Linked DNA regions of Sorangium aterium. The protein of the gene in region 2 binds, or shares a complex with, the protein of the main gene of each other region. Links are inferred from orthologs where the notes say so. Each region holds a gene or a part of one and is shown on either strand. Other genes may lie near its edges.

Region 1 (10,687 bases), on a different replicon or contig from region 2:
CGTCGACCCGTGGCCCACGAGCCCGCTGTGCCAGGAGAAGAAGCGCACTGCCTACGAGCGCACGGCGCTGTCCCGCTGCTGGATCAAGGCGTTCGAGCGCTACGGCTTCGACTGGCTGGGACACGACGACCTCGAGGACACGATGCACTTCGAGTTCCTCGGGGATCCCGACCGGATCAAGAAGAAGTAGCGCGCGGCCATCACGCGCCGCGGCCGCCCCCGCGCCGCGAGAGCCGCCGCGCGCGCCGCTCCGCCGCGGCCTCGGCGAGGCGGCGATCGTCGTCCGTCTCGAGGACGATCGGCGGCACCGCGGTCGGCCTGAGCGACGCGTCGACCGCCACGAACGTCACGAAGGCCGTGACCATGGGCCAGATGGCGCCCGTCATCGCCTCCTCTCCCTCGACCGACACCAGGATCTCGAGCGACGTGCGGAACGTCGCCGTCACCCGCGCGGCCAGGCGGACGACCTGACCGACCTTGATCCCATGATCGAACGAGAGGTCGTCGATGCCCGCGGTGACGACCGCGCTGCCGGTGTGCCGCTGCGCGCAGATGGCGGCGCACAGGTCGATCCACGCGAGCACCTGCCCGCCGAAGATCGAGCCGAGCGCGTTCGCGTGCGTCGGCAGGACGTACTCGGTCATCGTCGTGACCGACTCGGAGACGCGCTTCTCGTGCAGGGCCTTCACCCGGCATGCGTATCACGGGCGCCCCCCCGCGCCAGAGCACGCCGGCCCGCCCGGATCACCCGGCCTCAGCTGGAGGTCGAGGCCCTGCCCGGGCTCGGGAACGACGGCTCTTCGGAGGTGGGCGAGCGGCCAGGGCTCGCGTTGACCGACGACTTCGTGGGGGCCGACTGGCCCGGCGGGCCCGTCGGGAGCGTGGGCTCGTCCTCCAGGCGCACCGACGTGACCTTCAGCCGCCCGAAGATCGCCTCGGCCTTCTCGTTCATCGCCACCGCCTCGCGCCGCGCCGCCATGTTCGCAACGAAGCTGCGGTCGGTCGTCAGGAACCGCGCGTAGGCCTGGAACGTGCGCGCGAGCTCGAGTTCGTTCCCCGTCTCCTCGAAGATGCTCACCGAGCGCGCGAAATACGCGCGCGCGCTCTTCGTGTGCGCGCTGCCCCAGCCGCCCGCCGCCGTGATCTCGCCGAGCGTCCGGAGCGCGATGCCGAGGTGCACCTTGCTCCGGACCGACGCGAACAGGTCCACCGCCCGGCTGATCGAGTCGCGCGCCTTCTCCAGATCGCCCCGGAGCATGTAGGCCTTCCCGAGGGCGCGCCGCACCTCGGCCAGGCCGAGCCGGTCGCCGAGCCCGTCGCAGAGCTCCTCGGCCTGCTGCAGCACGCGCACCGCCTCGTCGGGATCGCCGCTCCGGTAGAGCGTCCCGCCGATGTTCGTCAGGATCAGCGCCGTGCGGTTGCGATCGCCGACCTGCCGCGCCACCTCCAGCGCCTCCTCGAAGAGCTCGAGGGCGTGGCGGTGATCGCGCTGGTCCTGCGCGATCATGCCGAGGTTGTTCAGGCTCATCATGACGCCGAGCAGGTCCGAGATCTCGCGCCGGATCGCGAGCGACCGCTCGAACGTGTTGAGCGCCTGCTTGAACTCGCCGGAGTCCTGCAGGGCGAGGCCGAGGTTGTTCAGCGACAGCGCGATCGAGCGGCGATCCCCCATCCGCTCGCGGCGGGCGAGCGCGTCGCGCAGCCATTTCAGCGCCTCCTGGTACTCGCCCCGGAGCCAGTGCAGCTTGCCGATGTCGTCGATCGTCGAGGCGATCCCCCGCTCGTCCCGCGCGCCCTCGAAGAGGCGGAGCGCGGTCGTGAGGTGCTTGCCGGCCTCGTCGAGCGAGCCGCTCTCGCGGTAGAGGCGCCCGATGCGGTTGTGCGCGGCCCCGCCCTTGCGCCGGTTGTCGAGCCGGTAGGCGAGCGTCAGCATCTCGCGGAACGCGGCGAGCGCGTCGTCGATGCGCCCGGCGAGCTGGAGGACGTCGCCGTAGTCGTGGAGCGCGTCGATGCGCCGCGCGACGTGCGCGTCGCCGAGCAGCGAGAGCCCGCGCGCGTAGTACTCCGCCGCCTTCGCGTTCGAGTAGCGCCCGCGCGCCACGTCCCCGGCGTCGAGCAGCGAGAGCCCCGCCCGCACCGCGTCGCCGATGCGCTCGCGGTGCGTCGCGAGCTCGGCGAGGAACTCCTCGCTCGCGCGCACCGCCACCTGCTGCTCCAGCCACTCGGCGATCGCGTGGTGGTACCGCCGCTGGGCCGCGGCGCTCATCCGCTTCTGGAGCGCCTCGCGCTCCTTGGCGTGCACGAACACATACTCGTCCGAGCCCGCGAAGCTCGACTCGCTCTGCTTGCGCAGGTAGCCGCGGTCGCACAGCGAGCGCAGCGCGGCGTTGATCCGGTCGAGATCCTTGTCGCTCTGCTCCTCCCCCCACAGCTCGGGGGCCTGACAGCCGGCCCTGCCGAGGACGAACAGCGCGCCGCTCCAGAACACCGGGCCGATCGTCGCGGCCTGCTCGAGCAGCTGCCGGCCGTCGTGATCGAGCGCGGCGAGGCGGACGTTCACGGCGTCCTCGACCGTCATCGGCAGGCGCGCCGTCGACAGCTTCCCGAGGTGCACGCGCCAGCGCGGCCCGCCCGCGGAGTCGGGCGAGAGCTCCTCGATCACGCCCTGTTCGTGGCAGATGCGGACCATCTGCTCGAGCAGCGCCGGGTTGCCGTTCGCGAAGGAGCAGGCCGCCTCGACGAGCTCCGACGGCACGCCCAGCTGGGGCTGCGAGTCGGGGCGCTTCGCGTCGACGACGTCGACGACGTCGACGACGTCGATGATGACGAGGTCGTCGCTCCCGCGCGGCGCGCAAGGCGCGAGCAGCGCCCTCGCCAGCTCCGCCGCGGCGGCCTCGCCGAGCGGCGTGAGCTCCAGGAGCGCGTGGCGCCGGTCGCCGACCTTGCCCCAGTCGTCCTGGCGGGTGAGCAGCTCGGGGCGGGCGGCGCAGACGATCAGGACCGGGCCCGTGAGGTACTCGATGAGGTAGCGCAGGAGCGCGAGGGAGTCGTCGTGGGCCGCGTGGAGGTCCTCGAAGACGAGGCACAGGGGGCCGTGGACGGCGTCCGCCTCGAGGAACGCCTTCAGGACGGCGCGGCGGATGAGGTCGGCCTGCGCGGGATCGTCCTGCACCGCGCGGGTGAGCGGGCTGTCGCCGAACGCGAGCCCGATGAACTGGCCGAGGAAGTAGATGACGTCGCCGACCTTGCGGTCGCCCATCACGTGCGCGACCTGCGAGCGGACCTCGGCGCGGGCCGCGTCCTTGTCCATGCCGTCGGAGAGGCCGAAGCGAGCGCGCAGGAGCCGGGTGAAGACGCCGTACGCGGACGCCATGTCGCCCGCGCTGCCCGAGGTGACGCGCAGCGCGGCGGAGCCCTGGCGCCGCCGCTCGAGGAGCTCGCGCACGAGCCTGCTCTTGCCGATGCCCGGCGGGCCGACGAGCGTCACGGTCCGCGTGGAGCGCTCCCTCTCCACCGCGTCGAGCGCGCGGGCCAGGGCCGACAGCTCCGCCTCGCGCCCGATCAGCGGCGCGAGGGCGGGCGGCGCCGCGCCAATTGCACTGTCCTCTCGGCTCATCTCCTGGCCTCCACGTCCCCGGGTGCCGCAGCGCCGGACACGATGTCCGGAGCCTATACCAGGTTCGGCTTCGGTGGCGTGTGCGGTAAGCTGCCGGGCGTGGACGGCGAGGGCACGGGGACGTCGGGGAGCACGGCGCGCAGCGCCGCGGAGATCCGCGGGCGTATCACGGCTTGCTTCAGCCTGGCCGAGCTGCGCCGCTTCGCGGAGGAGCTCGGCGTGCCGGACATCCCCTGGGAGCGGGGGATCCAGGGAGCGGCGTACGAGCTCGTCCGGCGCTTCGAGCAGCGGCGCGAGCTCGGGCCGCTCGTCGACAGGCTCCGCGCGGCGAGGCCGCTCGTGGAGTGGCCCGACACGCCGACGGTGCCGTCCGCTGCGTCGAGCGAACCGGCGCACACGGACATCCCCCGGCCGGCGCCGCTGCCGAACCTCTCGCCGATGGTGGCCCCATCGCCTCCCCTGGAGGTCGCGACGCTGGCGCCGCCGGCGATCGCGCCTACCCCGCGGACGCCGAACGTCACCGGGCCGCAGCCCGAAAAGGCGCCGCAGCCCGGCGTCGCGGGGCCGGCGCATCTCCCGGCCGGCCCCCCGCGCGCCGGGGCGCCGGCGCGCTGGCCGCGCCGCATCGATTCGCGGCTCGCGCTCGCCGCCCTGGGGCTCGTGGCGGTGAGCCTCATCGTGGCCTTCCTCATCGGCAGGGCGTCGAGCGCGACGGGGGACGACGCTGTGCGCGGGATCACCGCGTCCGCGAGCGCCACGCAGAGGGGCGCCCCACCGCCGGCGACGCGGCCGGACGGGGTCGCGTCGCGCGCGGCCGCCGCGATCGACCGCAGGATCGAGAGCCTCGCGCGGGCGTGCGAGATCCAGCCCGGCTCGGCGGAGGACGTGATGCGCCGCGCCTTCGAGCGCTGCGGTCCGGCGCCTGCCTCGGCGGGGTACCGGACCACCCCGGCGCAGCGGAGCGATCCGCCTGCCGCGCAGGCGCCGGGCGCGCCGCCGGCGTCTCCGGGGGCGGTGCCCCGTGCGGCGGCCGCGGCTGGCCTTCCGCCCGCCGGCGGCAATACCGGGTGCCTGGGTGCGTGCGAGCGGCGACACCAGGCGTGCAGGGCGACGCAGTGCGGTAGAGAGCCCACGCAGAGCACGCAGTACCAGCGTTATCAGGGCTGCCTGTCGGATTGCCTGGAGCAGGCGTCCAAGTGCCGCCTCGGCTGCCTCTGAGCCCAGGGCGACGCGTCAGAGCGATGGACGGCTGCGGCGCATCACGTTGACCGTGACGGTCGGCTCGTGCTCGGGGCAGCCGGTGCGACCGGACTGGCTCGGGTCGAAGTCGATGCGAAAGCAGGTCTTGCAGACGCAGAGATAGGCGTCGTGGAACTCGCGGAAGTTGAGGATGTCCGCGGCGAAGAGGCTCAGGACGATGTCGCTGAGCAGGTCTTCCTCGCACGGGCACGGCTCCCACGGCGCGAGGCCTCCGGCGCGGCGCACGCGCCCGCCGTCGATGGCCGCGGCGAGGAAGCGATCGTCTGCGACGGGCGGCATGAAGGCGCGAAGCGAGGCGAGCACCCGGAGCCGCGCCGCGTCGACGAGCTGCTCTATCTCGGATGCATCGGGGGCCGCCGGGACCTGAGGGCCGAGCGCTACCTGCTTGGAGAAGCCCTCGGTCACGTAGGCCGGCGGCTGCATCCTCCCGGCTGCCACGAGGTGCTTCTCGAACCAGATCGAGAGCGCCCCCGCGCTCCGGGGGGGCCTGCCGACGAACGTGAGCGCCGCGAGCAGCGCGCGGCGATCGTGATCGCTGGCGATGAGCGATGCCGCGGACGGCAGCGTGGGAATCGAGGTGTGGGAGTCCTCTTGCGGCATGAACACCCCCTTGATCCGCCCCAGTCTGCCCGAGGACTTCTCTCCGGGTCTAGGCGCGACGACGCCCAGGTCAGAGATTGCGGAACTTCCTGCAATGCATTGCGTTACGGGCTCTTTGCCGCTTTTGTAGTGAACGGCACCCGGCAGATCTCAGTCCGTGATCTTGAGCACCCCGCTGTCGTCGAGCGCGCCGCTCGCGTCCGCGCCGTCCGAATCGGCCTCGATCTCCACCTCGGACGCAGCAGGACGCAGGAACGACAGATCGAGGCCGCCCATCGGCTGCTGCGCCGCCGCGCGCGAGGCGGCGAGCGGCAGCGCCTCGGCGTCGGCAGCGGCGCGCGGGGCGGCGCGGCGCGCTTCCCGTTCAGGTCGCCTGTCGTCGCGGCGCGAGGGCTGCTCCGGGTCGCGCCGGCCGGCGCCGGCCTCGCGGGGCCGCTCCGGCGCGGGCGCCGCGGCGGCCTTCGGGGGGCGCGCGGCCTCCGCGCGCGCGGGCGGTGACGGCGTCCGAAGCGCCCTGTCCGTCTTCCTCGCCATGCGCGCGCGGGCGTGGGAGGGAGCGTTCTTCGCGAGCTCGATGCAGCTGCCGCGCATGGCCGCGGGGCAGGAGATGCGGACGTGCATGTGGTCGTCGTGCGCCTCGGCGCCCGTGGGCTGCATCATCGCGAGCTGCGCGCGGACGAGCAGCGCGCGGGAGACGCCGATCCGCTTGGCGTGGGCGATCAGCGCGGACCGGAGCGGATCGGAGATGAAGATGTGGCTCACGCGGGCGCGGGGATCGGTGAGCAGGTGCTGCACGAGCAGCCAGTTGCGCGGCAGGTCGAAGCGCGCCCCGGGCACGTTGGTCGAGACGAGCCGGGCGTCGAACCGCAGGAAGACCGGCGCGTGGACCTGCTTGCCGCGCGCGTCGAGCGCGTAGAAGCCGAGGTCGACGTCGCGGCCGCTCTCGTGGGAGTTGTGGCGGTGGACGTCGCCGCCGCGCTGGCGCGACAGATCGCCGACGCCGAGCACGGCGCCCGGGAAGCGCTTGGCCACGCCGCGCGCCGCGCGCTCGATCATGCCGACGAGCGCCGGCAGCCCCCAGCGGACGTCGGCGCCGGCGTAGGCGGGCACGACGCGGATGTCCTTGCGCGAGGTGTCGAGCCGCACGCCGCCCTCGAGGCGCCCTTCGTTGGGATGGCCGACCGACGAGGCGGGCGCCTGGGGCGCGGCCTTCTTCGTGGCCGGCTCGGGCGAGCGCGGGCCCGCGTCGCCGGCGCGGGGGCGGTGGCCCTTGACGTCGTCCTTCGCGAGCCGCGCGCGCGGCGCGCGCTTCGTCGCCCCGCGCGCCTTGGCGGCGGCGGCGGCGTCCCGCGGCTTTGCTTCCGCGGTGGGGCGCGCGTGCGAGCGCGCCGGCGCATCCGGCGCCGCGGCGGCCGCCCGGGAGCCGGAGAGGGAGAGCGCCAGGATCGTGAACAGCACGGAGAGCGGTCGAGGCACACCGGTGCGTTACGGGGTTTCGGTGGGCCGGGCCAAGAAGCCGGCGCCGCCTGGCCGCGCCCTCCGAGGGCCGCTCCTGAAACGTGCACCGAGCGTGCGCCGAATGTGCGCTGAACGAGCGCTGAACGAGCGCTGGCTGAATGAGCGCTGGCGGACGCGACGAGAGCCTCATGCACCCGGGACACACGCGAGCTTCCGTCGTTCGCCGGAAGCGCGGATCACCGCGCGGCGCCGCGTCGCGGCCGGCGCCGCCCGGCCCCTGTGCCGCGCTGCGGCGCCGGCGCCACGGCATACCGCGGCGGCAGCGGAGGCTTTTGCCTCGCGGCCAGTTGGGCTACCTCTCGGTCGGCCATGGACAAGGTCTACAAGAGCGCGCTGGATGCCGTGGGGGACATCCCGGGCGGCGCCACGATCCTCTCGGGCGGCTTCGGCCTCTGCGGCATCCCGGAGCACTGCATCGCAGCGCTCCGGGAGCTCGGCACGAAGGATCTCGTGGTCGTGTCCAACAACTGCGGAGTCGACGCCTTCGGCCTCGGGATCCTCCTTCAGAACCGGCAGATCCGGAAGATGATCTCGTCGTACGTCGGCGAGAACAAGGAGTTCGAGCGCCAGTACCTGAGCGGCGAGCTCGAGGTCGAGCTCACGCCGCAGGGCACGCTGGCCGAGCGCATCCGCGCCGGAGGCGCCGGGATCCCTGCGTTCTACACCCCGACCGGCGCGGGCACGGCCATCAGCGAGGGCGGGCTGCCCGTGCTCTATGGCCCGGGCGGCGCGGTGAAGAGGTACTCCGAGAAGAAGGAAGTGCGCCAGTTCGACGGCCGCGACTACGTGCTCGAGCCCGCCATCCGCGGCGACTACGCGCTCGTGAAGGCCTGGAAGGGCGACCGGTTCGGCAACCTCGTCTACCGCCACACGGCCATGAACTTCAACCCGATGATGGCGATGGCCGCGAAGGTGACGATCGCCGAGGTGGAGGAGCTCGTCGACGTCGGCTCGCTCGACCCGGACCACATCCACACGCCCGGGATCTTCGTGCACCGGATCTTCCAGGGCGAGCGCTACGAGAAGCGGATCGAGCGGCGGACGGTGCGCAAGGCGTCGGCCGCCTAGGCGCGGGGACAGGGGACACGATGGGACTCACGCGGGAACAGATCGCGCAGCGCGCCGCGCTGGAGCTCAGGGACGGCTACTACGTCAACCTCGGCATCGGGATGCCGACGCTCGTCGCCAACTACATCCCCGCGGGGATCGAGGTGGTGCTCCAGAGCGAGAACGGGCTGCTCGGCATCGGCCCCTACCCGATCGAGGGCGCGGAGGACCCGGATCTCATCAACGCCGGCAAGGAGACCGTGACGATGCTCGCCGGCTCCGCGATCTTCTCGAGCGCCGAGTCCTTCGCGCAGATCCGGGGCGGCCACATCGATCTCGCGATCCTCGGGGCCATGGAGGTCTCCGAGAAGGGCGATCTCGCCAACTGGATGATCCCTGGCAAGATGGTGAAGGGGATGGGCGGGGCGATGGATCTCGTGGTGAGCGCGAAGCGCGTCGTCGTGATCATGGATCACGCGGCGAAGAACGGCGCGCCGAAGATCCTGGACGAGTGCTCGCTGCCCCTCACCGGGCGGGGCGTCGTCCACCGGATCATCACCGATCTCGCCGTGCTCGATGTGACGCCCGAGGGGCTCGTGCTGCGCGAGCTCGCGCCCGGCGTGAGCGCCCGAGAGGTGCAGGAGAAGACACAACCAACGCTCCGGGTCCCCTCCGACGTGAAGGAGATGGACCTGCGGAGCGCCTGAGGGCTCGCCGATGACCTGGCCTGAAAAGACCCTGCCGACGACCGACGCGAGCGAGAAGCGCTCGCTGGGAGCGGGCGTGTTCCGTCGCTGCGACGGCTGCTCGCACACGCACGACGCCGCCGAGCTCGCGCGCACCTTCGAGGTGTGCTCGCAGTGCGGCCACCACCACAAGCTCGACGCCGACGGCTGGCGGAGGCTGCTGCTCGACGACGGCGAGCTCGCCGCGTGGGACGAGCACCTCGTCCCGAACGACCCGCTCCGGTTCAGCGACGGCAAGAGCTACAGGGACCGCGTCGCGGCGCTCCACAAGAAGGGCCGCGCGAAGGAGGCGATCGAGATCGGCCGCGGCAGGCTGGGCGGCCGCGACATCGCCTACGGCGCGTTCGTCTTCGCCTTCATGGGCGGGAGCATGGGCTCGGTCGTCGGCGAGAAGATCACCCGCCTGTTCGAGCGCGCGACGCGCGAGGAGCTCCCCGTGGTGCTCCTCCAGGCGTCGGGCGGCGCGCGGATGCAGGAGGGCATCCTCTCGCTGATGCAGATGGCGAAGAGCGTGGCCGCGCTCGAGCGGTACCGAAAGGCGCGGCTGCCGTTCCTGTCGGTGCTGCTCCACCCGACGACGGGCGGCGTCGCGGCGAGCTTCGCCTTCCTGGGTGACGCGAACATCGCCGAGCCCAAGGCGCTCATCGGCTTCGCCGGCCCGCGGGTCATCGAGAACACGATCCGGCAGACGCTGCCGGCGGGCTTCCAGCGATCCGAGTTCCTGCTCGACCACGGGATGGTCGACGCCATCGTCCCGCGCCCCGAGATGAAGGCGTACATCGGGACGCTGCTCCAGCACCTCACGTCCAACCGCCGGGCGCGGCGATGACCTCGGCGGCGCCGCGGCTGCCCGCGCTGCTCGAGGCGCTCGGGCAGCGGGCGCCGCGGGGGATGGAGCTCGGGCTCGGCCGGGTCCGCGAGGCGCTCTCCGCGCTCGGCGATCCCCACGAAGGCCTCCCCGCGGTGCACGTCGCCGGCACGAACGGCAAGGGCAGCGTGTGCGCGATGGTCGAGTCGATCGCGCGCGCGGCCGGGCTGCGGACCGGCCTCTACACGTCGCCGCACCTGTCACGCTTCGCCGAGCGCATCCGCGTCGGGGGAGAGACGATCGGCGACGCGGCGCTCGCGCGCGCGCTCGCCGCCGCGCTCGAGCGTGTCCCCTCGCCGCTCACGTTCTTCGAGGCGCTGACGGTGGCCGCGTTCGTGGCCTTCCGCGAGGCGGACGTCGACCTCGCGATCCTCGAGGTGGGCCTCGGCGGGCGGCTCGACGCGACGAACGTGATCTCGGCGCCGCTCTGCACGGCGATCACGTCGATCGCGCTCGACCACCAGGCCGTGCTCGGCCCGACGCTGGCGGACATCGCCCGGGAGAAGGCGGGCATCCTCAAGCCGGGCGCGCCCGCGGTGCTCGGCCCGCTCGATCCGGAGGCCGACGCCGCGATCGAGGCGGCGGCGCAGGCGATCGGCGCCGGGCCTCGCCTCCGCGTCGCGCGGGCGGAGCGCGCCGGGAGCGCGGGCGAGATCGCGGTGGGGCGCGGCGGTCGCGGGGCGCGCGTCGCCGGGCCGGGGCGCCGCGAGATCGAGGTGGAGCTCGGCCTCCGCGGCGCGCACCAGGCCGAGAACGCGGGCGTGGCGTGCGGCATCGCGTGGCAGCTCGCCGGGCGGTGGCCCGAGGTCGAGCGGGCGCTCGCGGGTGGACTCGCCGCGGCCCGCTGGCCCGGTCGCCTGGAGCGGATCGACGCGGGCGGCGCCCGTGTCCTGCTCGACTGTGCGCACAACCCGCACGGCGCGCAGGCGCTCGCGGCGTGGCTCGACGAGGAGGGTCCGGGGGCAGCGCTCACCACGCTCGTGTTCGGCGCGATGGCCGACAAGGGGTGGGGCGAAATGCTACAGATGCTCG
Region 2 (10,786 bases):
CTCGCCCGAGTCGCGGCGGAGCTCGGGCTCGATCCCAGGGGCCCGCGGGGGCACCAAGAAGAGGATGATCGCCCCGGTGACGAGCGCGAAGATCACGCGGAAGAGGTTCGAGAAGCGATCGAACGCGAGCAGGCCGTGGAAGAGCGCGCGAGGGCCGGCGTCCGTCGCCAGGAAGTACGCGCCCAGCCCGCCTGACCAGGCGAGCGCCGCGAGGCTGAGGATCACGAGGCCGGCGAGCTTGAGGCGCGCCGGGGACGCGAGGTCCCACACGACGAGCAGCAGGGCCGCCGCGATGAGGCCGAGCTCCGGCGCGAAGTAGGCGAGGCTCGCCACGTTGTCGAGGGCGCGGGGTTCCACGGCTTACCTGGCGCTGGCGAGGGAGCCCTGGCCCGGCGAGGCGCCCTCGTCCGGGGCGCCCGCGCGGGCGTGCGCGGCGCCACCCACGCTGTCCACGCTTGGCGCGCCGGCGATCTGGGACTGCCCCGGCCTGTCGACGAGGCGGTGCACCTCGAGGGCCCCGCGGTCGATGAGGCTGAGCAGCGGGCGCGGCCAGAAGCCGAGGACGAGGACCAGCGCCGCGAGCGGCGCGATCGACGCGAGCTCTCGCCCGCTGATCTCCGGGAACTTCCCGCCGAACGGCTCGAGGTACTTGCTCTGCCGCCACGACGCGCGGAACGTGCCGAGGAACATCCGCTGGAGGGCCCAGAGGTGGTAGGCCGCGGTGACGATGACGCCGACGGCCGCGAGGATCGTGAGCGCGCGGTAGCGCGGGAAGGCGCCGATGAACGTCATCGCCTCCCCCCAGAAGCCGGACAGGCCGGGCAGGCCGAGCGACGCCATGAACGCGAAGCCGACGAGCGCCGTGTAGAGCGGCATCTCCGAGGCGAGGCCGCCGAACCTGTCGATGTCGCGCGTGTGCACGCGGTCGTAGACCACGCCGACCAGGGTGAAGAGCATCCCGGTGATCAGGCCGTGGTTGAACATCTGGACGAGGCAGGCCTGGATGCCCTGCGGCGTCATCGCGCCGAGCGCCAGCAGCGTGAAGCCCATGTGGCTGACGGAGGAGTAGGCCACGAGCTTCTTCAGGTCGCTCTGCGCCATGGCGCAGAAGGCGCCGTAGAGGATGTTGACCACCCCGAACACCGCCATGGCCGGCGCGGCCCACTGCGTCGCCTCGGGCAGCAGGGTGAAGTTGATGCGGAGGATGCCGTAGGTGCCCATCTTGAGGAGCACCCCCGCGAGGATCACGCTGATCGCCGTGGGCGCCTCCACGTGGGCGTCCGGCAGCCAGGTGTGGAACGGGAACATCGGGATCTTGATCGCGAACCCGACGAACAGCCAGATCCAGACCACCTTCACCGCGGCGGCGCCGAGGATCGTGAGCCCCTGCGCCGCCCAGGCGACCCGCGAGAGCTCCGGGATCGAGAAGATGCGCTCGGTGGCCTGGCCGTCGACCAGGTAGGTGTGGCCGGCGTTCAGGTAGAACCAGATGAACGCGAGCAGCATGAAGACGCTGCCGGCCAGCGTGTAGAGGAAGAACTTGATCGCCGCGTACTCGCGCCGCGGTCCGCCCCAGATGCCGATGAGGAAGTACATCGGCAGGAGCATCACCTCCCAGAAGACGAAGAAGAGGAACAGGTCGAGCGCGATGAAGACGCCGAACATCCCCGTGACGAGGAGGTTGTACATCGCGAAGTAGCCCTTGAGCTGGTCGTGGACGCTGTAGCTCGCGAGGGCGCCCACGAACGAGATCAGCGCCGTGAGCAGGACCATCGAGATCGACACGCCGTCGACGCCGACGAAGTACTCGACGTTCAGCGAGCGGATCCACACGCCGTGCTCGATGAACTGGTAGCCGTCGTTCCCGTCGATCCTGGTGAAGCCCCGGTCGAACTGCGCGTAGAGCCACGCCGCGAGGACGAGGTTCACGCCCATCAGCACGACGGTCATCAGCCGGAGCTTCCTGTCGTCCCGGTAACGAAAGAGGTGCGCGAGGAAGACAGCGACCACGCCGAGCAGCGGCAGGAACGTCAGGATCGAGAGGATGTGGTCGCCGACGAAGCCGAGGCTGCTCCCGCGCTCCGCGTGGATGCCCATCGCGACGGTCCGCGCTACCTCCAGCACGCCGGCCGCGCCGGCCGCCACCGCGTCCGACTCGACGACGACGTGCCCGTAGAGCTCGCGCGCGCGCACGCCCGCGGTCTTCCACCGGACCACGACCTTCCGGCTCGCGCCCGGGGCGAGGGTCGCCGAGGCGCCGCCGCCATCGAGCTCCGCGCTGACGCCCGGCGGGACGCGCGGATCCTCGGGGGACGTCCGCACGATCACCCGCGTCACCTTCAAGGGGCCGTCGCCCTGGTTCTCGATCGTGAACGAGCCGACGTGGTCCGGCCCGCTCGCGGCGAGCTCGACCGGCGCGCCGGGCGGCTCAGCGCGCAGCGCGATCTGGCCGCGCGGCCCGGGCGCCCTCGGCGCATCGAGCGCCTGCGCCAGCGCCGGCGGCGCCGCCCCGAGCACGACGGAGAGCGCGACCAGGAGGGGGATCAGGAGCTTCATCGAGGTGGACCTGGCCGATCTCGCGAGGGCGAATCCACGGCGCATGCTGACGAGGGAGAGGTTCGACATCGGCCGTTCACCGCAGGAAGTAATGAACGATGCTGAACAAGGCGACGCCGCCCAGGAGGAAGTAGACGTAGCTCTGGATGCGCCCGGTCTGCAGGGTGCGGAGCTTCGCCCCGGCGCTCAGCGTGCCCTCGGCGACGAGGTTCACGACCCCGTCGACGAGGTACCGATCGATGGCGCCCGTGACCCAGGCGGCGGCCCGGGCCAGGACCGCGACCCCGTTGACGATGCCGTCGACGATCCAGCGATCCATCTCGGCGAAGAAGAGGCGCAGCGAGAGGGCGGCGCGCACCACGGTCGCGTCGTAGATCTCGTCGACGTAGTACTTGTTCGAGAGGAGCTGGAAGCCCGGGAGCCGCCGCTCCTCTTCGACCCAGCGCGGAGAGCGACGCGCGCCGTAGCGGGCGCGCGCGAGCGAGAAGGCGACGATCGCGCCGCCGACGGAGAGCGCCATGAGCGCGAGCTCGAGCCCCAGCCCGTGGCGCCGGAACGAGACCTCCGCGTGAGCGAACACCGGATGGAGCCACGCCTCCAGCAGGGGCTCGCCGTGGCCGCCGACGAAGTGGCTGGAGAAGCCGAACACGACGCCCGCGAACGCCGACAGGACCGCCAGCACCGCGAGCACCCAGGTGATCGCCGGCGGCGACTCGTGGACCCGGGTCTCGATCTCCTTTCGGGCGTGGGGCCCCTCGAACGTCAGGAAGTAGCTCCGCCACATGTAGAACGAGGTGCCGAGCGCCGCCGCGAGGCCCATCGCATAGAGGAGCAGCCCCGGGATCGGGCCGGTGTTCTCGGCGCCGAACGCCTTCCAGAGGATCTCGTCCTTCGACCAGAAGCCTGCGAAGAACGGGATGGGCGCGGCGGTGATGGCGAGGCACGCCGCCTGGTACGTCCGCGCCGTGAGCGGCATGACGCGGCGGAGGCCGCCCATGTTGCGCATGTCCTGGGCCGCGGCCTCGTCGTGCTCCACCGCGTGCATCCCGTGGATCACCGAGCCCGACCCGAGGAACAGGCACGCCTTGAAGAAGGCGTGTGTCATCAGGTGGAACACGGCGGCCCAGTACGCCCCGACGCCGACCCCGATGAACATGAAGCCGAGCTGGCTCACCGTGCTGTAGGCGAGCACCTTCTTGATGTCGTACTGGAAGAAGCCAATCGTCGCCGCGAGGAGCGCCGTCGAGGCCCCGATCAGCGCGATGACGCCGCCTGCGACGGGGCTCAGCGAGAACAGGAAGCTGAGGCGCGCGACCATGTAAACGCCGGCCGTGACCATGGTGGCGGCGTGGATCAGCGCGGAGACAGGGGTCGGGCCAGCCATCGCGTCGGGCAGCCACACGTGGAGCGGGATCTGGGCGCTCTTGCCGGCGGCGCCGACGAAGAGGAAGAGACAGGCCAGCGTGATCAGCGCGACGCCGCCCCACACCGTCTTCGACTCGAGGGCATCCTTGAGGAACGCCTTGCCGCTCGCGTCCTTGATCACGAGCTGATCGTGGATCTCGCGGAACGTGACCGTCGAGCCCACGGTCGCCACCACGATCTCCTTGCCCGGCTCGACGCGCATCCGCTCGATCGCGGCGATCTCGACGCCGTCGCCCCCGATCACGGCGCCGTCGCCCGGCACGATCACCACGGAGTGCGCCCCGGCGTCGATCTCCTTGCGGATGAAGGGGGACACGCCGAACGGCCGCGGGTTCGAGGCGAGCTGAGCGGCGTCGGCGATACCGAGGTACACGCGCGCGCCGGGATGACCGGTGAAGGTGAGATATCCCTTCGCCCCGGCGAGCGGCTGCGCCCTGCGCTCGCCCGCCTTGCCCCCGGCGCCGTCATGCGCCCCGGCGGAGGCGCCGTGGTCGCCGCGCGCCTCCTCGGCCACCGCGATGAAGCGCGCGCGGTAATCGGAGAGGAACCGGCCGTCGTCGAGCCACCTGGCGCCGAGACCCCAGAAGAGGAGCGCGAGGCCGCACACGAAGCCCCAGTCGCCGATCCGGTTCACGACGAAGGCCTTCATCCCGGCAGAGGCCTTCTTGTAGTCGCTGTACCAGAACCCGATGAGCAGATAGCTGCAGAGGCCGACGCCCTCCCAGCCGAAGAACATCACGATGAAGTTGTCCCCGAGGACGAGGAGCAACATCGAGAAGACGAAGAGGTTCAGGTAGGTAAAGAATCGCCAGTACGCCGGCTCGGCCTCCATGTACGAGGCGGCGTAAACATGGATGAGCGCGCCGACGCCGGTGATGATCAGCGTCATGAGGCAGCTCAGCGGATCCATCACGAACGCGAAGTTCGCGTCGAGCGATCCGATGCGGATCATCTGCCAGGCGAAGCTGTAGAGCGCGCGTTCCCCCGGAGCGAGCCCGACGAGCTGCACGAAGCTCGCGAGCCCTAGAGCGAAGGCGCCCAGCATGGCGCCCACCGCGACGAGCGTGACGCCGAAGCTCCCGATGTGGAGCCGCTTCGACACACCGCGACCGAACGCGCTCCGCTGCAACGCGCGGCCGAACAGCGCGTTGATCACCGCGCCGAGCATCGGCAGGAGCGGAATCCACCAGAGTGGCGTCAGCGCCGTGTGAACGTGCGTGACCTGGCCGAGTAGTCGGGCATCGTTGGGGCAGCCGGTGAGAACATGGGCCGGCACGCGCGTCTTGCTCTGCAACCACCCCGCGACGTGTCAGTCGGCTCTGGTGACTCCCCCGCGGAACCGGAGGAGCCGCACGTTAATGGAGGGCGACAGGGCGGGTCAATACTTCCATCCGCCCTGTTCCACGGCGAGACGCGCCGCCTCTGCGTGCATCTCGCACCTCTGCGAGGTCACCCGTCGGTCGTCCTCGAGGCGTCGTCCTCGCGTCCCGCGTCGCCGCTCGGTGACGGCGCCGCGCCGCCGAGCCGCGTCACGCGACGGATCGCGAGCCACAGATCCCGCCTGCCCTCGCCGGTGATCGACGAGAAGCCGATCGCGCGGCGGAGGGCGCCGCCCGCCGTGCGCGGGGCCGCCGCGGACAGCTGGTCCAGCGCGCGCCGGACCGACGAGCGCGGCACCTTGTCGACCTTCGTCGCGACGAGCAGCAGCTCCACCGGCCGCCGGGCGACGTCGCGGGACGCCTCGATGAAGCGGATGAGCTCGAGATCGTCCTCCTCGAGGCCCCGCCGCGCATCGACAAGGAGCAGCACCGCGGCGAGCGTGACGCGCCCGCGCAGGTACCCCTCGATGAGCGACGCCCACGCCGCTTGCTCCGACTTCGAGCGCCGGGTGAAGCCGTACCCCGGCAGATCCACGAGCTGGAACACCGCGCCGTCGCGGGCCCGCGCCTCATAGAGGTTGATCTGCCGCGTCGAGCCGGGGTTCGAGCTCGTCCGGACGAGCCCTTTGCGCTCGACGAGCGTGTTGATGAGGCTCGACTTGCCGACGTTCGAGCGCCCGCCGAACGCCACCTCCGCGCTGACGGGCGGAGGGAGCGACGCGAGCGAGCCCGCGCCGGCGACGAAGGACGAGTCGACGATCTGGAACGGATCGAGCTGCCGCTCGGCGCGGGCCGTCGGAGCAGATTGAGGCTTGGGGGCGCGGCGGGAGGTGGTCACTTCGAGCGAGGCGGCTGGAACTGCGGCTTGCACTCGTCGCACTGGCAGAGCGAGCGCAGGTACCGGAAGGTGTAGATGCCCGAGTCGTGCCGATCGCCCCACGTGAACTGGAGCGCGTAGTTGCCGACCTGCTCGATCTCGCGGACGTTCAGGTCACCGCCGGGCACGAAGTTGATCGTGCCGCCGTGCCCCTGGCAGTTCGCGCACGGGCAGTACCCGCGCAGGATCTCGTGCGGAAGGACGCTGCGGTGGCCGTCAGCCCAGTGGATCTCCATCACCCGCGCTCCGTGCGGCGCCTTGACCTGAGTGGGAGTGAGCTTCGGATCCTGCGGCATCGTGCCCTTCCAGCCGACGGCAGTACCACGCCGATCCGGCGCTGCAAAGCGCCCCGGCGCGTCGAGCGGGCGCAGCTCCGCTTTTCTCGGATCCGGCGGTGTCTCCGAGGCTTCCAGGGCTCCCGCCGGGCTCGACCGCGCCGGTGCTCTCCGCGCCCTCCCGGGCCTCGGGCTGGCCGAAGCGGGAGCGGACGCGGCTACGGAGTTACGCAGTTACGCACGTTGCGCACGTCACCCTGCAGCGACCACCCGCGCATCGACGGGGGCGAGCGTCGCCTCGACGCGCTCGAGGATCGTCACGACGGCGGCGCCCTCGTCGAGCGGCGTCAGCGGCGGCGCGCGGTCCTCGACGCAGCGGAGGAAGTGCTCGATCTCCACGGAGAGCGGCTCGCGCCACGGGACCTCGAGCTCCCGCCCTGCCGGCGCGAGCTCGAGGTGCGAGGCGCGCTCGCCGGCCGGCGCGCCCGCCGCGGCGCCGCGCGCGTCCAGGAACAGGATGCGGTCGGGCGCGCGCACGTCGTCGAAGACCGCGACGCCCGCGCTGCCGACGAGCCGCAGCCGCCGCTCCTTGGTCGGGCTCGACGAGCAGAGCTCGATCCGCGCCGCGAGGCCGCTCTCGAGGCGCGCCTCGAGCGTGACGAGCTCGCCGCACGGCGAGAGGTGGGCCCGCGCCTCGGCGAGCGGGCTCGAGTCGAGCGCCGAGAGCAACGAGAGGTCGTGCGGCCCGAGCGTCCAGAGCGCCGACCGGGCCCCGCCGACGCCGCCGGCGGCGCTCATCGACAGGCGCGCCGCGCTGAAGCTCACGAGATCGCCGAGGCGCCGCTCGCGCGCGAGCGCGACGAGGCGCACCACGGAGGGGTGGTAGCGGAGCAGGTGGCCGACCATGCCGATCCGGCCGAGCGCCGCGGCGCGGGAAGCGCAGCGATCGGCCTGCGCGGCGGAGAGGGCCAGCGGCTTCTCCACGAAGACGTCCGCCCCGGCCTCGAGGGCCCGCAGCGCGAGCTCGGCGTGGCTCGCCGCGGGGGTCGCGATGACCACCGCGTCCACGCGCGCGGCCAGCGCCTCGTCGATCGTGCGCACGAGCCGCGCCCGCGGGGCGAGCGCGCGCGCCCGCGAGAGGCGGCCGCGGTCGACGTCCGCCACGGCGATCACGCGCGCCCGCGCGTTCTCCGACAGCGCGCGGAGGAGCTTCTCCCCCCAACGCCCGCAGCCCACCAGCGCGACGCGGACGCTCGCGGCGCTCACGGCGCCCCCGGCGCGGCGGCGGACTCGGCAGGCCGGAGCGCGAGCTCGCCGAGGATCGCCTCGCCCTCGGCGTTGCCCGGGTGGATCGAGGGCCCGTTGATGTCGACGAGGAAGTCGTACGGCGCGCGCGCCTCGCCCTCGATCGTCGCGCGCACGCGGACGTGCTGGAAGCAGGCCGACTCGGTCATGGTGCTCCAGTCGGGCGCCTTTCCCGGGTGCCGCGCGCCGATCGCCTCCGGCACGCTCCGGCCGCCCTCGGGGCGGTACTGCTGCACGATGCCGAGCGCCGCCCTGCGGTCCGAGGCGTTGAACCTCGCCTGCGTCCAGAGGACCGCGCCGCCGGCGGCGGCGCTGGTGCCCACGAGCAGCAGCATCCGCACCGCCTTGCCGTAGTCCATCCGCGAGCCGTATAGCCCCGGCGCTCGAGGAGAGCCAGCCGGGGCGGCGCGCCGCCTAACCCACGAACGACCCGAGCCCGCGGAACCTGCGGTACCGGTCGTCGACGAGCTCCTCCGGCCCGAGCCCGTCCATCGACGTGAGCGTCGCCCAGAGCGCCTTGTCGAGCCGCGCCGCGGCGTCGTCGTGGTCCTGGTGCGCGCCGCCGGTCGGCTCGTCGACGATCGTGTCGACGACGCCGAGCTGCAGCAGATCCGGCGCGGTGATCTTGAGCCGGGCCGCGGCCTCGTCGGCGCGGGAGCCGTCCTTCCAGAGGATGGCCGCGCAGCCCTCCGGCGAGATGACCGAGTAGCAGCTGAACTCGAGCACCAGCACCCGGTTGGCGACGCCGAGCGCCAGCGCGCCGCCCGAGCCCCCCTCGCCGATGACGGTCGCCACGATCGGCACCCCGACCCGCGCCATCGCGGCGAGCGCGGCGCCGATCGCCTCGCTCTGGCCGCGCTCCTCGGCGCCGATGCCCGGGTAGGCGCCCATCGTGTCGATGAACGTCAGGATCGGCAGCCCGAACCTGTCGGCCATCTCGTAGAGCCGGATGGCCTTCCGGTATCCCTCCGGGTGCGGCATCCCGAAGTTGCGCTTCACGTTCTCCTTCGCGCCGCGCCCCTTCTGGTGGCCCACCACCACCACGCTCCGCCCGTGGTACGTCGCGAGCCCGCCGACGATGGAGCAGTCGTCGGCGAAGCGCCGATCGCCCTTCAGCTCGACCCAGTCGGTGAAGAGCCGCTTGATGTAGTCGAGCGTGTACGGCCGGTTCGCGTGCCGCGAGAGCAGCACCTTCTGCATCGGCGTGAGGCCCGCGAAGATCTCGCGCGCCAGCCGGCCCGTGTTGTCCTCGAGCTGGGCGAGCTCCGGCTCGAACCGCGGGTCCGCCGCGGCGAGCGCGCGCAGCTCCCGCACCTTCTCGATGAGCTCTGCGACAGGTTTCTCAAAGGGTAGGATCGAAGCAGCCACGGCGCGGACCCTAACGCTGCAGCGGGCGGACGGCTACGGCGCTGTGCTGCCGCGCCGCATCGTCCACGGGATGACGCGCGCGCACGCCCCGGCCGATCGGCCGAGGCGCCGCGTCACCTCGGTCATTCGGGGAGCGCGTTGGTCGGCTCGGCGTGGATGAAGGCGTTCGCCGGGACCTGCGACATCGGCCGGCTCCGGATGACGTTGTAGATCGTGACCGGCTTGTCCTTGCCCTTCACCTTGGCGGGCTGGAGCTCCTCGGTCTCGAACCTTCCGCCGAGCTGCGCGTACGTGCTCTCGCTGATGACGATCTGTCCGGCCAGCGCGATGGAGCAGAGCCGCGCCGACGTGTTCGCCACGTCCCCGATCACCGTGTAGCTGAGCGCCTTCGAGCTCCCGATGTACCCGGCGACGAGCGGGCCGGTGTGGATCCCGATGCCCACAGCGAGCGGCAGCTCGCCCTTCTCGAGCCGCTCGCGGTTGAACTCGCCGAGCACCTCGCCCATCTTCAGGGCGCACTCCACGCTGCGGACCGCGTCGTCCCGGTGGGCGACCGGCGCGCCCCAGAGCGCCATGATCCCGTCGCCCATGAACTTGTCGAGCGTGCCTTCGAACTGGAAGATGGTGTCGACCATCCGCTCGAAGTACTCGTTCAGCATCTCGACGAGCTCCTCGGGCCGCTTGCTCTCGGCCATGCGCGTGAAGCCGCGGATGTCGCTGTTGAAGACGGTGCACTCCTCGACGTGCTGGCCGCCCTGCTTCACGGCGAGCTGGCCGCTCAGGACGCGCTCGGCGATGTTCGGCGAGAGCAGCCGGCGCAGCTGCTCGCGCGTGACGATCTCGTTCTCGATCTTCTTCCCGAGGATGTTGATCTCGATGAACATCGCCGCCTGATAGGCGATGGCCGTGACCAGCTCGAGGTCCTTGGGCTGGAACTGCGCGAGCGTCTCCGAGTCGAGCCAGAGCACGCCGAGCACCTCGCTGTTGTGCTGCAGCGGGGCGACGATCGCCGAGCTGATCCGGTTCAAGATCATGCTCTTGCCCTTCGACGCCGCGAAGTCCATCGCCGCGTCGTGGGTCAGCACCGCCGCCCGCTCGTGGACGACGTGGTTCAGGATCGTCGACGACACGCTGATCGGGGCCGTCGTCCCGTCGCGCCGCTGCATGGCCTGCGGGGTGAGCTCGCCGTTCTCGTTGCGCAGGAAGATCACCCCGCGGTCGGCGCGGATGAACTTGAACACGCTCGTGAGGATCTTCTCGAGCAGCTTCGTCGTGTCGCGCTCGGCGGCGATCTCGCGGGACAGCTCGTGCGACAGGCGCAGCCGCTCGTAGTCGGCGCGCAGCTGGTTCATGTCGTTGGCGATCCGATCGAACGCCAGGAACCCCTTGTCGACAGCGGCGATCTGGGTCCCGATCTGCCGGGCCTGATCGTTCACGTCGATGCGGGTGCCCTGCGCGACGAACGAGCCACCGTGCGCCCCCGAGCGCCCTGGCAGCGGCGCCGTCCCGCCCGGTCCGGCGCCCAGCGGCGGCGGCGGCACGTACGGCTGGCGCGTCACCGGCGGCGCCGCCGGCGTACCCGGGAGCGGCGGCTGCGGCTG

The links.
Region 1: the proteins of POL72_RS41595 (region 2) and accD are in contact, whole or in part, in a solved structure (PDB 8UXZ), measured with the Escherichia coli proteins. The link is inferred for Sorangium aterium from one-to-one orthologs.

Annotation. Positions count from the first base shown.
Region 1 is NZ_JAQNDK010000001.1:2,582,130-2,592,816, forward strand. The notes cover bases 7,810-10,687. They hold accD (acetyl-CoA carboxylase, carboxyltransferase subunit beta), read left to right. Parts: upstream 7,810-8,758; coding sequence 8,759-9,616; downstream 9,617-10,687. Other genes in these bases: POL72_RS09435 (CoA transferase subunit A), read left to right, coding at 7,810-8,062; POL72_RS09440 (CoA transferase subunit B), read left to right, coding at 8,083-8,748; POL72_RS09450 (bifunctional folylpolyglutamate synthase/dihydrofolate synthase), read left to right, coding at 9,613-10,687. Also shown: POL72_RS09405 (M15 family metallopeptidase), read left to right, coding at 1-190; POL72_RS09410 (acyl-CoA thioesterase), read right to left, coding at 201-689; POL72_RS09415 (ATP-binding protein), read right to left, coding at 755-3,616; POL72_RS09420 (hypothetical protein), read left to right, coding at 3,659-4,834; POL72_RS09425 (hypothetical protein), read right to left, coding at 4,850-5,476; POL72_RS09430 (penicillin-insensitive murein endopeptidase), read right to left, coding at 5,627-6,952; more of POL72_RS09435, read left to right, coding at 7,304-7,809.
Region 2 is NZ_JAQNDK010000005.1:872,507-883,292, reverse strand. The notes cover bases 7,209-10,185. They hold POL72_RS41595 (acetyl-CoA carboxylase carboxyltransferase subunit alpha), read right to left. Parts: upstream 9,186-10,185; coding sequence 8,232-9,185; downstream 7,209-8,231. Other genes in these bases: POL72_RS41590 (adenylate/guanylate cyclase domain-containing protein), read right to left, coding at 9,308-10,185; POL72_RS41600 (hypothetical protein), read right to left, coding at 7,775-8,176; POL72_RS41605 (Gfo/Idh/MocA family protein), read right to left, coding at 7,209-7,778. Also shown: POL72_RS41630 (NADH-quinone oxidoreductase subunit N), read right to left, coding at 1-357; POL72_RS41625 (complex I subunit 4 family protein), read right to left, coding at 361-2,556; POL72_RS41620 (NADH-quinone oxidoreductase subunit L), read right to left, coding at 2,633-5,257; yihA (ribosome biogenesis GTP-binding protein YihA/YsxC), read right to left, coding at 5,431-6,198; POL72_RS41610 (gamma-butyrobetaine hydroxylase family protein), read right to left, coding at 6,195-6,533; more of POL72_RS41605, read right to left, coding at 6,765-7,208; more of POL72_RS41590, read right to left, coding at 10,186-10,786. UniProt on the Escherichia coli protein: Component of the acetyl coenzyme A carboxylase (ACC) complex. First, biotin carboxylase catalyzes the carboxylation of biotin on its carrier protein (BCCP) and then the CO(2) group is transferred by the carboxyltransferase to acetyl-CoA to form malonyl-CoA.